Regions from separate parts of the Stenotrophomonas sp. STEN056 genome, predicted to be linked through region 2. Evidence: riboswitches for the same ligand, from Rfam matches in the RefSeq annotation. Region 2 holds a riboswitch; the other holds the start of a gene.
What was found. Region 2 has a riboswitch for cobalamin ahead of btuB (TonB-dependent vitamin B12 receptor). Riboswitches for the same ligand answer to the same signal wherever they lie in the genome.
Positions count from the first base shown of each region.

Region 1: it holds a riboswitch for cobalamin, as region 2 does, so the genes downstream of both, ACVOLO_RS08240 (ribonucleoside-diphosphate reductase subunit alpha) here and btuB (TonB-dependent vitamin B12 receptor) in region 2, are expected to answer to the same signal.

Region 1 is NZ_JBRRDL010000011.1:11,579-19,008, forward strand. Features, by position in the region: gene ACVOLO_RS08220 (NADH:flavin oxidoreductase/NADH oxidase) at 1-56, opposite strand, end outside; gene ACVOLO_RS08225 (NAD-dependent protein deacetylase) at 126-989, opposite strand; gene ACVOLO_RS08230 (acyl-CoA thioesterase) at 1,001-1,405, opposite strand; gene ACVOLO_RS08235 (ribonucleotide-diphosphate reductase subunit beta) at 1,771-2,793, opposite strand; gene ACVOLO_RS08240 (ribonucleoside-diphosphate reductase subunit alpha) at 2,939-5,248, opposite strand; cobalamin riboswitch at 5,517-5,739, opposite strand; gene ACVOLO_RS08245 (VWA domain-containing protein) at 6,037-7,430, opposite strand, start outside.
Region 2 is NZ_JBRRDL010000015.1:6,833-14,262, forward strand. Features, by position in the region: gene ACVOLO_RS09705 (heme ABC transporter ATP-binding protein) at 1-443, shown strand, start outside; gene btuB (TonB-dependent vitamin B12 receptor) at 795-2,654, opposite strand; cobalamin riboswitch at 2,772-3,009, opposite strand; gene cobT (nicotinate-nucleotide--dimethylbenzimidazole phosphoribosyltransferase) at 3,277-4,347, shown strand; gene ACVOLO_RS09720 (histidine phosphatase family protein) at 4,344-4,931, shown strand; gene cobS (adenosylcobinamide-GDP ribazoletransferase) at 4,928-5,665, shown strand; gene ACVOLO_RS09730 (TfoX/Sxy family protein) at 5,925-6,290, opposite strand; gene ACVOLO_RS09735 (GAF domain-containing protein) at 6,287-6,769, opposite strand; gene ACVOLO_RS09740 (phasin family protein) at 7,065-7,427, opposite strand.

The sequences.
Region 1 (7,430 bases), on a different contig from region 2:
ATGCGGTTGGAAAGTGACAGCGGGCCCAGCGACAGGGGCGAAAACAGGTGGCTCACGGGGATGATCCGGAAAGTGGGGTGCCCATTGCACGCCCGCACCAGCCGCGGTTCAACCGGCGTGGTGGATCACTGCGTCTTGGTGCCGTCGAGCAGGAAGGCCAGGGCCTGCGCGCAGGACATCTCCACCTTCAGCGACAGCAATGCATCGGCGCGGCTCCGGCCCAGGTTCACCATGGCGATGGGCAGGCCCGCCTTGGCCGCGGCATCGACAAAGCGGAAGCCCGAATACACCATCAGCGAGGAGCCCACCACCAGCACCGCATCGGCGCGCTGCAGGTGTGCGTGCACGGTCTCGACACGGTCGCGCGGCACGTTCTCGCCAAAGAACACCACGTCCGGTTTGAGGATGCCGCCGCACTGCAGGCACGCCGGTATCTGAAAGCTGGAAAAGTCCGTCTCAAGATCGGCATCACCGTCCGGGGCGATGCCGGCATCGAATGCATCCCAGCCCGGGTTGGCATCGAGCAGCCGCTGCTGCAATGCCTCGCGCGGTGAACGTGCTTCGCAGCCCATGCAACGCACCTGGTCCAGGCGCCCGTGCAGGTCAATCACGGTCTGGCTGCCGGCACGCTGGTGCAGGCAATCCACATTCTGGGTCAGCAGCAGTTCGATGCGGCCGTCGGCTTCCAGTGCCGCCAACGCATGATGCGTGGTGTTGGGGCGGGCACGACCAAAGGTCGACCAGCCCACCAGGCTGCGCGCCCAATAGCGTTGCCGCGTCGCGGCCTCGCCCATGAAGGCCTGGTAGTTCACCGGCGGCGTGCGCTTCCAATGGCCGTCGGCATCCCGGTAATCCGGGATGCCCGAATCGGTGCTGCAGCCGGCGCCGGTCACCACGAACAGGCGCCGGTGCCGGGCGATGAATTCCGGCAGTTCGGTGATCACCGCCGGTGACAGGCGTGCGCCGGGGGCTGACGAGGACAGGCTCATCGGCAAGTGTTTCAGGCCTGCCGCGGCAGTGCCGGCACGGTCGTGGGGTGCCCTTCGGCATCCAGCGCAATCATCACGAAGGTGCCCTTGGTGCACAGCTTGCGCTCGCCGGTGAGCAGGTCCTCGGTGACCAGCTCCACTTCCACGGTCATCGAACTGCGGCCCACGCGCACCACGCGGCCGATGGTTTCCACCATCTGCCCGACGCGGATCGGCAGCTTGAAATCCACCTGGTCCGAACGTGCGGTGACCACGGTACGGCGCGAATAGCGGGCAGCGGCCAGAAACGCGGCCTTGTCCATCCATGCCAACGCCTGGCCACCGAACAGCGTGCCCATGTGGTTGGTGTGGTTGGGGAACACGATCTCGGCCATGCGGACTTCGACGGGCGGATCGGTTTCGGGAATGGGAGTCATGGGGGAACGCCTTCAGAGGTTGCCCGGATGATACGCCCGGCCACCTGTGCAGCCGGTGTATGCGGGGTGACGACGCACAGCAGTGCGCGGTGACCCTGTGCGCCGCGCGCAACGACACGGTGTTGCGTTGCTTTAGCCCCCTCCCTTGCGCATGGCGCAGGGGAGGGCTGGGGAGGGGTGCTGTTGCTGTTGCTGTTTCTTCAACAATGCTCAACAAAGGCCAGGTTGCGGAGAGAGCCCCAAAGCACCCCTCCCCAACCCTCCCCTTCGCTTTGCGAAAGGGAGGGAGCAGAGCATTTTCTTCAGGTGAAGGGGAGCGCCGCGTTTGTACTGCTTCCTGCTTCCCGCAACACATCTGGCCTGAATCAGAACGCCATGTCGAACGAGACTTCGCCCTGCACGCCCACCTGGTAGGCGGAGACGCGGCGCTCGAAGAAGTTGGTCAGCTCCTGCACGTCCTGCAGCTCCATGAACGGCAGCGGGTTGCGCACGTTGTACTTGCGGGCCATGCCCAGCTTGGCGAAGTGGTTGTCGGCGCAGTGCTGCAGGTACTGGCGCATGTCGCGGGTGGAGATGCCGGCCACGCCACCGGACAACACGTCCTCGGCGAACTGCACTTCACACTCGATGGCTTCTTCCAGCATCTGGTAAACCTCCTGCTCCATCTTCGCGTCGAACAGATCCGGCTCTTCGGCACGGATGGTGCGCACGCACTCGAAGGCGAAGTCCATGTGGCAGCTTTCATCGCGGAACACCCAGTTGGTGCCCGACGCCAACCCCGGCAGCAGGCCACGCGAACGGAAGTAGTACACGTAGGCAAACGCTGCGAAGAAGAACAGGCCTTCGATGCACGCGGCAAAGCAGATCTGGTTGAGCAGGAACTGGCGGCGCTGCTCGCGGGTCTCGATGCGGGTGATGCCCTGGATGGAATCGATCCACTTGAAGCAGAAGTCGGCCTTCTTCTTGATCGAGTCGATGTTCTCCACCGCGTCAAACGCCTTGAAGCGCTCTTCCGGATCCGGCAGGTAGTTGTCCAGCAGGGTCAGGTAGAACTGCACGTGCAGCGCTTCTTCATACAGCTGGCGCGACAGGTACATGCGCGCTTCCGGCGCATTGAGGTGCTGGTACAGGTTCAACACCAGGTTGTTGGAGACGATGGAATCGCCGGTGGCGAAGAACGCAACCAGGCGGTGGATGAGATGGCGGTCGGCCGGCGTCATCTTCTGGTGCAGGTCGGTGATGTCGATCTGGAAGTTGATCTCATCCACGGTCCAGCTGTTCTTGATCGCGTTGCGGTACATCTCGTAGAAGTCCGGGTAACGCATCGGACGCAGGGTCAGCTCGAAGCCGGGATCAAGCAGCATCTGGTTGGGTTTTTTCGACGACATGGGGGTTTCTCCATTTCCTTCTCACTGCGGGAGAAGGTGGCGCGCAGCGCCGGATGAGGGTTGGTTCCTGGAGGGCGCTACGTGCTTTCAGAGCGCCCTCACCCCAACCCCTCTCCCGCCTGCGGGAGAGGGGCTGAAGCGGCGGTTACTGGCAGGCCTCGCAGGCTTCCGGGTTTTCCAGCGAGCAGGCCACCGCTTCGACCGGGGTGTAGCTGCTGACCGTGGTCTTGGCGATCTTGGTGGCCGGGCGCGAGCGCAGGTAATACGTGGTCTTGATGCCCTGTTTCCACGCGTACATGTACATGGAGGACATCGCGCCGATGTTCGGGCTTTCCATGAACAGGTTGAGCGAGGCGGACTGGTCAATGAAGGCACCGCGCTCGGCGGCCATGTCGATCAGCGAGCGCATCGGCAGTTCCCATGCGGTGCGGTAGATGTGGCGCAGCGCCTCGGGAATCTGCGGCAGGTTCTGGATCGAACCATCGGCCAGCTTGATCGCATCACGCATCTCCGCCGTCCACAGGCCCAGCTGCTTCAGCTCGCCGACCAGGTGGCGGTTGATCTGCAGGAAGTCACCGGACAGCGTCTCGCGCTTGAACAGGTTGGACACCTGCGGTTCCACGCACTCGTAGCAGCCGGCGATCGAGGCGATGGTCGCGGTCGGGGCGATGGCGATCATCAGCGAGTTGCGCAGGCCATGCTGCTTGATGCGCTCGCGCAGCGCGTCCCAGCGCGCGGTGTCTTCCGGTACCACGTTCCAGGCATCGAACTGCAGCTCGCCATTGACCGCACGGGTGTCGTTGAACGAAGGATGCTTGCCACGCTCCTGGGCCAGCTCGCACGAGGTTTCCAGGGCGTGGAAGTAGATGGTCTCGGCAATCTTCTTCGACAGCGCGCGCGCCTCGGCCGAGTCAAACGGCAGGCGCTTGCGGAAGAACACATCCTGCAGGCCCATGCAGCCCAGGCCCACCGGGCGCCAGCGCAGGTTGCCACGGCGCGTGCTTTCGATCGGGTAGAAGTTCAGGTCGATGACGCGGTCAAGCTGACGCACGGCCAGGCGCACGGTTTCGGCCAGCTTGTCGTAGTCGAAATCGCCATGCTCATCAAAATGGTTACCCAGGTTGATCGAGCCCAGGTTGCACACCGCGGTCTCGTCGTTGGAGCAGACTTCCAGGATCTCGGTGCACAGGTTGGACAGGTGGATCACGTTGCCCGGGCGCAGGGTCTGGTTGCTGGCCAGGTTGCACTTGTCCTTGAAGGTCATCCAGCCGTTGCCGGTCTCGGCCAGGGTGCGCATCATGCGGCCGTACAGCTTGCGCGCACTGATGGTACGCGCGGCCTTGCCCTGCGCTTCGGCCTGCAGGTAGGCCTGCTCGAAGGCCGGGCCGTACAGGTCGGTGAACTCGGGCACCACGCGCGGATCGAACAGCGACCATTCCTGGTCCTTTTCGACACGCTGCATGAACAGGTCCGGCACCCAGTTGGCCAGGTTGAGGTTGTGGGTGCGGCGCGCATCATCACCGGCGTTGTCACGTAGTTCGAGGAAATCCTCGATGTCGGCGTGCCAGGTTTCCAGGTACACGCAGGCCGCGCCCTTGCGCTTGCCGCCCTGGTTGACCGCCGCCACCGACGAATCCAGCGTCTTCAGCCACGGCACGATGCCGTTGGAATGGCCGTTGGTGGACTTGATCAGCGAGCCGCGCGAACGCACGCGGGTGTAGCTCACGCCGATGCCGCCGCTGAACTTGGACAGCTGCGCGATATCGCCGTACTTGCTGTAGATGGATTCGAGCGAGTCCTGCGGCGAATCCAGCAGGAAGCACGAGGACAGCTGCTCGTGGCTGGTGCCGGCATTGAACAGGGTCGGGCTGGACGGCAGGTAATCCAGGCTGCCCAGGCGCTGGTACAGCGCCAGTGCTTCGGGCACGTCCTCGCTCAGCGCGCTGGCGATGCGCAGGAAGAACTGCTGCGGGTTCTCGATGACCTTGCGCGTGTGCGGGTGACGCAGCAGGTAGCGGTCGTACAGCGTGCGCAGGCCGAAGTAATCGAAGTTCAGGTCGAACGCCGGGTCGATGGCGTCATTGAGCTTGCGTGCGTTGATCTGCACGAAGTTGAGCAGGCGGTCGTTGATCAGGCCCACTTCGTGGCCACGGCCCACCGACTGCGAGAACGCATGGATTTCCTGGCCGGAGACTTCCTTGCCGATGAAGTTGGCCAGCAGGCGCGCGGCCAGGCGGCCGTACTCGGGCTCTTCGCCAATCAGCAGTGCGGCAGTGCGGATGGACAGTTCGTCCAGTTCCTGGGTGGTGGCGCCGTTGTACAGGCCGGAAATGGTGCGGGTGGCCACGCGCATCGGGTCGACCGCATGCAGGCCTTCGCAGCAGCGCTGGATGGCGCGGACGATCTTGTTCAGGTCCACCGGCTCGGTGTTGCCATTGCGCTTGGTCACGCTCATGGCGGTGGCGGTGGGCGGCGGGGTCAGTTCAAAGCCGGCCTCGGCCGGGGCGACTTCGGAAACGGAAGTGGTCACGACGATGTGTCCTTCATGGCGTGGTTGCACGCAGCCCCTGCCCTCGCAGGAAACCAGGGCCGGTGGCGGGACCAGGAGCATGGAAGGACGGCGTCGCAGCAACCGCGACGCACCCGACCTGCAGTCGGCGTCAACGGCACCACGTCACCAGCCGTCTTCCCCTCGAAGACACCGCAGCCGGCACCACGCGGTGTGCATCGCGTGGCTGTCGGCAGGTCTTCGGACTTTTGGGCATGAAGGCGGGGGCCTTCTCCTACTCCGCCGCTTCCCAAGGTCTGAGCCTCAGTGCTGATGTGGCGGGGTCGTTCCCAATTACCGCTGCGGGGCAGTGCTGGAATGGCCTGTCACGGCGTCACCAGCTTCCCTTTCAATCCGGTGAGCGCGAACCCACCAGAACCGACGGGCCACAAGATAGTGGGGGTAAATGACACGGTCAACACGAAATGTGGGGAATTTTCGTCAAGCCTTGGGGCGCAAGGCTTATGCCTTCGCGGGCCGGATCCGGGTACGGCAACCTGTCCGGACGGATTGCGCAGTCAAGTGGTTTGGCCACTTTTTTTGCGGGTAAACCCCTCGTCTTGAAGACGTAAATTTCTGATGAAATTCTCAGCGCGGGCTGGGATGCCCCCCCCCCAGCCTCCCAAGCACCCCTTCAGCACCGTGGATGCGGGGATTCCATCCCCGCCTACGGCCTCACCTTCCCCACTTCCCATTCAAGGCAGCTGCGCCAGCTCCTCGCGCACCAGCCGCACCACCAGCTTGTCCAGGGTATCGACCGAGTAGTTGCTCACCTCATGCACCGTCTCGCTGCCGGGGCCGCTGGACGGATCACTGGCGTCCTTGTAGGTGAGGAAGATGAAACGTCCGCCGGTGTACTGCGCGATCTGCCGCTGCACGATCTCGCCGGTGGTGTCCTGGCCGGACGCGGCCACGCTGAACACCTTGATGCCCTTGCCCAGCGCGGCCAGCATGGTCTGCTCGTAACGCGGCTGCGGATAACCCATCTGCGGCGGTGCGTCGGCCAGTGACACCAGCACGCGCGTGGTGGAGGGCCCGCGCCAGTTCAGCGCCTGCACCGAATGATCGAAAGCTTCATTCATGGCTTCGGGGAAGTCGCCGCCGCCATTGGCCCGCACACCATCGAGCACCTGCTGGAACGCTGCCACGTTGTGGGTCATGTCCCAACCGCGCACGAAATATTCATCGCCGCGATCACGGTAGGTCACCAGGCCCAGGCAGATATCCGGCTGCGACGGCAGCTGGCTGATGTCACGCACGATGCCCTGCAGCGAATTGCGCAGCTTGTCGATTTCATCGCCCATCGAGCCAGTGGCGTCGACCATGAACACCAGGTCCAGTTTGGCCCGCGCCGGCACTGCGGCATCGGCCATCACCACCTGCAAGGTGTTCTTCTGCCCGCGCTGCAATGGCGCGCTCACGGTCTTGCCAGCACGACGCACCTGCACCTGGTAGCTGGCCGAATCACGGTCATCAAAGGCATTGGGGTGCAGCCACACCTGGCCGCCGGCATCGGTGCGCGCCCACATCCGCGCGCCGTTGCTGGCACTGACCGCCACTTCGGCATCGGGTACCGGGCGGCCCTGTGCATCCACCACCTTCAGGCGCTGACGCACGCTGATGTCGCGGCCCAGTTGTTTGGATTCCTCATGCCCCTGCAGAAACTGCAGGAAGCCACCGAAGTCGGCGTTGTCGTCGACCACGCCGGCGGTGACCGGGGCTTGTTGTTGCTGATGCGCGCGCGGCGCTGACGATTCGAGGCGGAGTGCGGCATCGGCCGCATGAAGCGCATCGACGGTCGCGGCTACCTCACTGGCCGGCGACGGCGGCGCAGCCGGTGCGGGCGCAACCAGGCTTTCCATCACGGCGGTACGCTCGGCACTCCCAGCACTCTTCATGGCGGAACGGAAACGGCGACTGGATGGCCCGGTCAGGTGCTCCTGTGCACGAGGACTGGGATCTGCCACTTCGCGCAGCACCGGCGTGTCGCTGCAGGTCGTTGCCGTCGGCGCCTGGAAGTTCGGCCGGGTCTGCCGCACACGCAACGAGGTCGGCGCCTGCAGGTCGCCTTCCACCACCGGAGGCGAGG
Region 2 (7,430 bases):
ATCCCGCGCAGGACGCCCGCCTCATTGACGAGGCACTGCGCGAAGTGGATGTCAGCGCATTGGCCGGGCGTGACGTGCAGACCTTGTCCGGCGGCGAAGCGGCCCGCACCTCGTTGGCTCGCGCGCTGGTGCAGCGCACGCCGGTACTGCTGCTGGACGAACCCACTGCCGCGCTCGACCTGCGCCATCAGGAACGCACCCTGCGCAGTGCCCGCGAACTTTCCCGGCAGGGCCGCTGCGTGGTGGTGGTACTGCATGACCTCAATCTCGCCTCGGCCTACGCCGACCGCATCGTGATGCTGAGCGAAGGCCGCATCGCCGCCGACGGGCCGCCACGCCAGGTACTCACCCGCGAAATCATCGCGCAGGTTTACGCGCAGCCGGTGCAGGTGATCGAACATCCCACACGCGGCGTGCCGCTGGTGGTGCCTTGCGAGGAGTGAGCAGGGCCATGCGTGGCGGATCAGTGTTCCTGCTACCCCTCTCCCCAACCCCTCTCCCGCAAGGGGAGAGGGGCTTGAATGCCGCTATCTGTGCAAACCGGCGCAGAGCAGTGCCATGGTCCGTCGGAGCTTTGCTTGAAGCCCCTCTCCCCCTGCGGGAGAGGGGTTGGGGAGAGGGGCAGGGCGAAGCCTGGCTTCTCAAAAATAAAAACCGTAGTGCGCAGCCATGCTCGGCAAGCGCCATTCCCGATGAAGCCGCAACGAAGCCTGGCTCCGCTCTACAAACATTCGCCCAAAAAAATGCCCCGGCGATCACACCGGGGCATTGCTTCACCATCGAACCCCTTGGGCTCAGTTGGCGGAGCGGTAACGCAGGGTCAGCTGGTACTCACGGCCGGGCTGGTTGTACCAGGCAATGGTTTCGTACTCGCGGTCAAACACGTTGGCGGCCTTGGCCTGCAGGCTCCACGCATCGTTGATGGCGTATTCCACGCGCAGGTCAACGGTGCCGTAGCCGGCCAGGCGCATCGTGTTGGCGGCGTTGTCGAAGCGGTGGCCGCTGCCGGCAGCGGTCACGCCCAGGCGCAGCGGGCCGAAGCTCTTGTCCACGTCCAGGCGGCCGCTGGTGCGCGCGCGGCGGGCCAGCAGGTTGTCGTAGGTAGCAGCACCGGAGGTGTGGTCACGCGGGTCGGTGAAGCTGGCCTGGGCATTGATGTCGAAACCGGCCAGCGACAGGAAGCCGGTCAGCTCGGCGCCACGGATGCGGGCTTCGGCTACGTTGACCAGGGCGAAGTTGCTGTCATAGCCAATCAGCTGATCGATGTGGGTTTCGTAGGCGTTGAAGGTCCAGTTCCAGTTGTTGGCGTACTGCGCGATGCCGATGTTCAGGCTCTTGGATTCCTCCGGCTTCAGGTGCGGGTTGCTGAAACCCGGGTAGTACAGGTCGTTGAAGGTCGGGGCCTTGAAGCCGGTGCCGGCGCTGGCGGTCAGGCGGAAGCCGTTGCCGAAGGCAAAGCCGTAACCCAGGCTGCCGGTGGTGTGGTTGCCGAACTGCTCGTTGTCGTCGTTGCGCACGCTGGCCTGCAGCGAGTGCGCGCCGAACTGGCCCTGGTACTCGACGAACACGCCGGTATTGTCGCGGTCTTCGATGTCGTAGGCGGTGGAACTGGTGACCTTGTCGTTCTGCCAGTCGGCACCGGCGGTCAGCTGCTGGCCTTCGGCGAGCTGGAAGTCCGCCTGCACGCTGGCGGTGTCACGGCGGGTGTCGAAGTTGCTGGCAAACGTGCGGGTACCGCCGCTGGCGAAGTAGTTGTCGGCCGGGGCGCGGTTGCGGCCGACCTGCGCGGTCAGCTGGACCGCGTCGGATGCAGCCCAGGCCAGCTTGGCGCCGTAGACCTGCTGGCGGTTGTCGGCTTCATTGCCGCCGAAGATGCTGCCGTCGTATTCGTTGAAGCTGTCGGCGTTGAGCACGTGGCCTTCCAGGCTCAGCGTGTCGGTCAGCGCATAGCCGGCGCGCACGTTGATCGAGGTGTTGCGGTAGCCGTCACGGTCGGGCTCTTCCACATAGCAGCCCTGGAACAGTGCGGACGAGCCGTTGCAGGCATTGATGCCATCGGTCTTCTGGTAGCCGCCCTGTGCCGAAATCCAGCCGCGCTCACCGCGGTTGCTGAAGCCGGCGCTGGCCTGGCGCAGGTTGTTGCTGCCGGCGGTCAACGACAGGTTCTGCTGCAGGCCCTGGCCGGCGGTGCGGGTGAAGATCTGGATCACGCCGCCAATGGCCTCGGAGCCGTACAGGCTCGAACGCGGGCCACGCACGATCTCAACGCGCTCGATCTGGTCGACCGGCAGGTCTTGCAGTGCTGCCATGCCGGTGGTGGCCGAGCCCACGCGCACGCCGTCCACAAGCACCAGCACCTGGTTGGAGTTGGTGCCGCGCAGGAACAGCGAGGTGATCTTGCCGGTGCCGCCCTGGTTGACGAAGTCCAGGCCGGCGCGGCCGCGCAGCAGTTCCAGCACGGTGTTGGCCTGGCTGCGGTCGATTTGCTCACGGTCGATCAACTGCACCGGCACCACGCTGTCCTTGACGGCAACGGGGGTGCGGGTAGCGGTGACGGTGACGTCGTCCAGCTCGGTCGGTGCGTTCTGTGCAGCGGCAACGGCCGGCAATGCCAGCGCCAGGGCGAGGGAAAGGGTGTGGTAATGCAGTTTCATGGAAGCTCCTGGACCTGCACGCTCCCGCGCAGGCGGATGGGTTGGGCTGCCATGAGAGGGAAGTGACGGAGGTCGCGCACACACGGCGCCACAGCCGCCGCCATGCCCTCCGCATCGCAACCAGTCGGCTTTCGGGCCGGTCTCCGGACTTGCAGGCGAAGCAGCGTGGCTGCTTCCGACCAGGCGCCTTCCCGTGCCGTGCACAGTGGCGGTGTTGCCTGGCCTTGTCCTGCTTACCGTTGCGGGGGCAGCGCCGGAATGGCGAGCGGCTGGAACTCCAACCGTGCGCGGCACCGGCTTCCCGTTTCAACCGGCCGGCGCAGGCCGGTCGGTCACCCGAAAGTGCGCGCATTCTATGCCATGACGCCGGGGCGGTACTGAACGAATATCAGGAACCGCCCGATCAAGCGCCGGAAATCCGGCACCCGAGCCGTAGGAGCGGCCTCGGCCGCGAAGCAAGCAAAGCCACCGCCTGCGAACCAATCCGCAATTGCAGGCGTGTTGCCTGTAGCGGTTGCATCACCTGCTTCGCGGCCAAGGCCGCTCCTGCGCGCACGTCTACGGTCCTGCTCCCGGCCGTCCGGCTAGAATGCGCGCCGCAGTCGCTGTATTTGGAACAGTCGTGACAGAAACATGGTTCGGGCAGGCCTGCGGGCTGCCATCGCAGGAACATCGCCAGCGTGCCATCGCCCGCCAGCGCCAGCTGACCAAGCCCGAGGGGGCGCTGGGCCGGCTGGAAACGCTGGCCATCGAGCTGGCCGCCTTGCAGGCCACCGATACGCCGCAGGCGCAGCGTGTGCCGGTGGTGGTGTTTGCCGCTGACCATGGCGTGGCCGCGCAGGGCGTGTCGGCCTATCCACCGGAAGTCACGGTGCAGATGCTGCACAACTTTGCCGGCGGTGGCGCGGCCATTGCCGTGCTGGCGCGCGAACTGGGGCTGCCGTTGCACGTATGGGATGTCGGCAGCCGCGCCAGCGCGTCCATTGCAGGTGTGGTCAGCGATAAGAGCCGCGCGGGCACGGACGACTTCAGTACCGGCCCGGCCATGTCGGCCACCGATCTGGAAGCCGCATTTGCGGCCGGCCGTCGTGCGGTCGAAGTGGCCTGTGCAGAAGGCGCCGAACTGCTGGTGTTCGGCGAAATGGGCATCGGCAACACCACCGCGGCCAGCGCGCTTGCCGCCGTACTTGGCCCGCTGCCGCTGGATGAACTGGTCGGTGCCGGCACCGGCTTGGACGCGGTGCGCATGGTGCAGAAGAAGAACATCATTGCCCGCGCGTTGACGCTGCATGGCGAGGCAATCACTACCGCCGCGTCGCCCGGCTACGAAGCCCTGCAGCGCGTCGGCGGTCTGGAAATCGCCGCAATCAGTGCGGCCATGATCGCGGCCGCACAGCGCAAGGTGCCGGTGCTGGTGGATGGCTTCATCGTCAGCGCTGCGGCGTTGGCTGCGGTACGCATCAATCCCGGCGTGCGGCCGTGGTTGCTGTTCTCGCATCAGTCGGCCGAGCGCGGCCACATCCGTCTGCTGGAGGCATTGCAGGCGCAGCCGCTGCTTTCGCTGGACCTGCGCCTGGGCGAAGGCTCGGGTGCTGCGCTGGCGCTGCCGCTGGTGCGCATGGCCTGCGTGTTGCACAACCAGATGGCGACCTTTGCCGAAGCATCGGTGGCCGATCGCGGTGGCCCGCAATGATTCTGGATTTGCTGCGTCACGCTTCCACGGGCCGCCAGGGGCATCTGGACGGCCGCACCGATCCGCCGTTGATCGACGGCGCGATGGACGCGTTGTACCGCTGCCACGCTGGCATTGGCTGGAGCCGCGTGATCACCTCGCCGCGTCGCCGCGCGCTGGATACCGCGCATGCGCTGGTGGCCGGCAGCAATCAGTTCTGCGAGATCCATCCGGATTGGGCCGAGCTGGATTTCGGTGACTGGGACGGCCTGCATTTCGACGAACTGCCGGCCGAGCAACTGGCCGCGTTCTACGAAGAACCGCATGACGTGGTGCCGCCCAACGGCGAATCGTGGCCGCAGTTCCAGGCGCGCGTGGAAGAACAACTGCACCGCTTGGCCGACGAAGACGATGGCGATGGTTTGCCGGTGCTGGTGGTCAGCCATGCCGGCGTGTTGCGCATGGCCATCTCACGCATCTGCGGCATGCCGTTGTCGATGTTGTGGGCCATACGCATTGATTACGGCACCCGTGTGCGCCTGCGCGTGGAGCGCGGCGAAGACGGTCGCCTGTGGGGCGAACTGCTGGAGCTGCGGCAACCATGAGCGTGCGCCGGCTGATTCTCGCCATCCAGTTCCTGACCCGCCTGCCGACACCGCAGGTGAAGGAGTTCCGTCAGGACGATCTCAGCCATTCAGCGGTGTACTACCCGTTGGTCGGCGCGATCATCGGCGTGTTGCTGGCGTTGCCGCTGTACGGCTTTGGCGAACGCCCGTGGCTGGCCGGCGCGATGACGTTGCTGGTGTGGGTGTGGGTGACCGGCGCCTTGCACCTGGATGGGCTGGGCGATGTGGCCGATGCCTTTGGCGCCGCGCATCGCGATCCGCAACGCTTCCTGGAAGTGCTGAAGGATCCGCACATGGGCGTGTTCGGCGTGGTCACGCTGATCATGCAGCTGCTGCTGAAGTTTGTGCTGCTCACCGAGCTGGCGGTGAGTGCGCTGTGGTTCGGCATCGTGCTGGTGCCGGTGTGGGCGCGCTGGGGCACCTTGTGGTGGAGCCGGCTGCTGCCGTCATTGCACAGCGCTGGCATGGCCGAGCGTTTTTCCTGGCAGTTGAGCCTGCGTTCGATGTGGCTATGGGCTGTGGCATTGACGGTCATCACTGCCTTTGTCGCCTGGCCGCTGTTGCTGGCGTTGTTGGTGGTGCCGCTGGTGGCCCTGTATTGGCGGCGCACGCTGGGCGGCATCTCCGGCGATTGCCTGGGCGCAAGCGTCGAAGTCACCGAAACCCTGCTGCTGTTGGTGCTGGTGGTGGCCAGCATGGCGCTGCCGCTGTAGGAGCGGCCTTGGCCGCGAAACCGCAACGGCTACCGGCGCATGCAACAACAAGCAATCATGGCGTTGAAGGTGCGTGGTACACCGCGATGACGAGCGGCCACAGTCGCAGTGCCGCGACCACGGTCGCCCTACGGGTATTCCGCAGGAAAACGGTCGCGCGCTCCGGCTCCCTCCCTTTGGCGAAGCCAAGGGGAGGGTTGGGGAGGGGTGAGCTTTTCGGCGATCGGATGAGACAGTAGCTTCGCGACCAAGGCCGCTGCTACTCGCCGAAGCGGATCTCGGCGGTGTCTTCGTCGTCTGTGTCGGTGTCCATCTGCATGCGGGTTTCATGCACCGGCCCGGCCACCTGTGCCCCCCGCGCGGCGGGCAGTTCGCCCACCGCGGCTTCATACTCCGCCACCAATTGCTGGCGCCGCGCTTCGGGGACTTCCTGCCAATGGCAGCCGACCAGCGCACCTTCCAGCGAATACAGCAGATTGAGGCTGGGTTTGAAGCCGGCGCGCTTTACCTTCATGAAGGCGCCGATCGCACCAACGGCCACCAGATCCTGTTCGCTGCGCAGTCCCACCTGACGCAGCCAGGCCGCACTCTTGGGGCCGATGTTGCGCAGCTTGGTGGTGCTCACCGCAGTGCCTCGACGAATACTTGGGCAATGGCTTCCAGGCCCAGCTGGTCGTCCGCATCGAAGCGTGCAAGCACTGGGCTGTCGATGTCGAACACGCCGATCAATTCGCCGTCATGCAACAGCGGAACGACCAACTCCGAGCGCGATGCGGAGTCACAGGCGATGTGCCCGGGAAAGGCATCCACGTCTTCGATCCGTTGCGTCTGGCGGCTGCTTGCCGCCGCACCGCACACGCCCTTGTGCAGCGGAATGCGCACGCACGCAGGCAAACCCTGGAACGGGCCGACCACCAGCTCTTTGCCGTCGTAAAAGTAGAAACCCACCCAGTTGAGCTGCGGCAAGGCGTGGTAGACCAGCGCGGACAGGTTGGCGGCATTGGCAATGCGGTCGACTTCGCCCTGCACCAGGGCGCGGGCCTGGGCCAGCAGCTGGGCGTACTGTTCCGGCTTGCTGCCGGTGAGCGTATTGGCACTGAACATCGTAAGAGTCTACCGCTTGCTGGGCTGGCGAATCTGCCAGATGCAGCGCCACGGCAGCAACCTTGGCAGCCGTAGGAGAACAGTGCATCGCGTGATCGGGTCGCCGCACAGCGCGTCAGGGCCGCCTGGGCTTGTCGGGCTGGACAGGCGTGGACCTGGGTGATCTGCTGCAGTGGCGCACCGCCGGTTGCGCCGTCGGTAGCGAAACCCAGGCAAAAAAAGACCCGACAGCGGGAGGGGATGCTGTCGGGTCCGGGTTGCGCGGGGGAGGGACCGCGCAAATGGGTTCAGGCGTTCAACCGGCCTTCGGGGCGGCCTTGGCTTTGCTCGCCGGGAAAGGCTGACGCGCCAGTTCACCGAGTGCTTCGCCGGTTTTCAGGCTCAGGCCGATGGCCTCCTGGCTGGCGGCGGCCAAGCGCTCAAGGTTGTCGTGGGCCACCTGCAGCCCCTTGGGCAGCAGTGCCTGCAGATCCACCTGCGCACCGGCCTGGGCCAACTCGCCCAGGAAGCCAGCGGTCGCGTTGGTGTTGCGTTCCAGGGTGCGCAGCTGCACGCCAAACACGCTCTCGGCGTTCTCCAGCGTCAGCCGGTTGGCACGGTTGGCCACGGCGGCAAGCTGCTGGGTGTACTGGCTGAAGTCGTTGGCTTGAGCGGACATCCG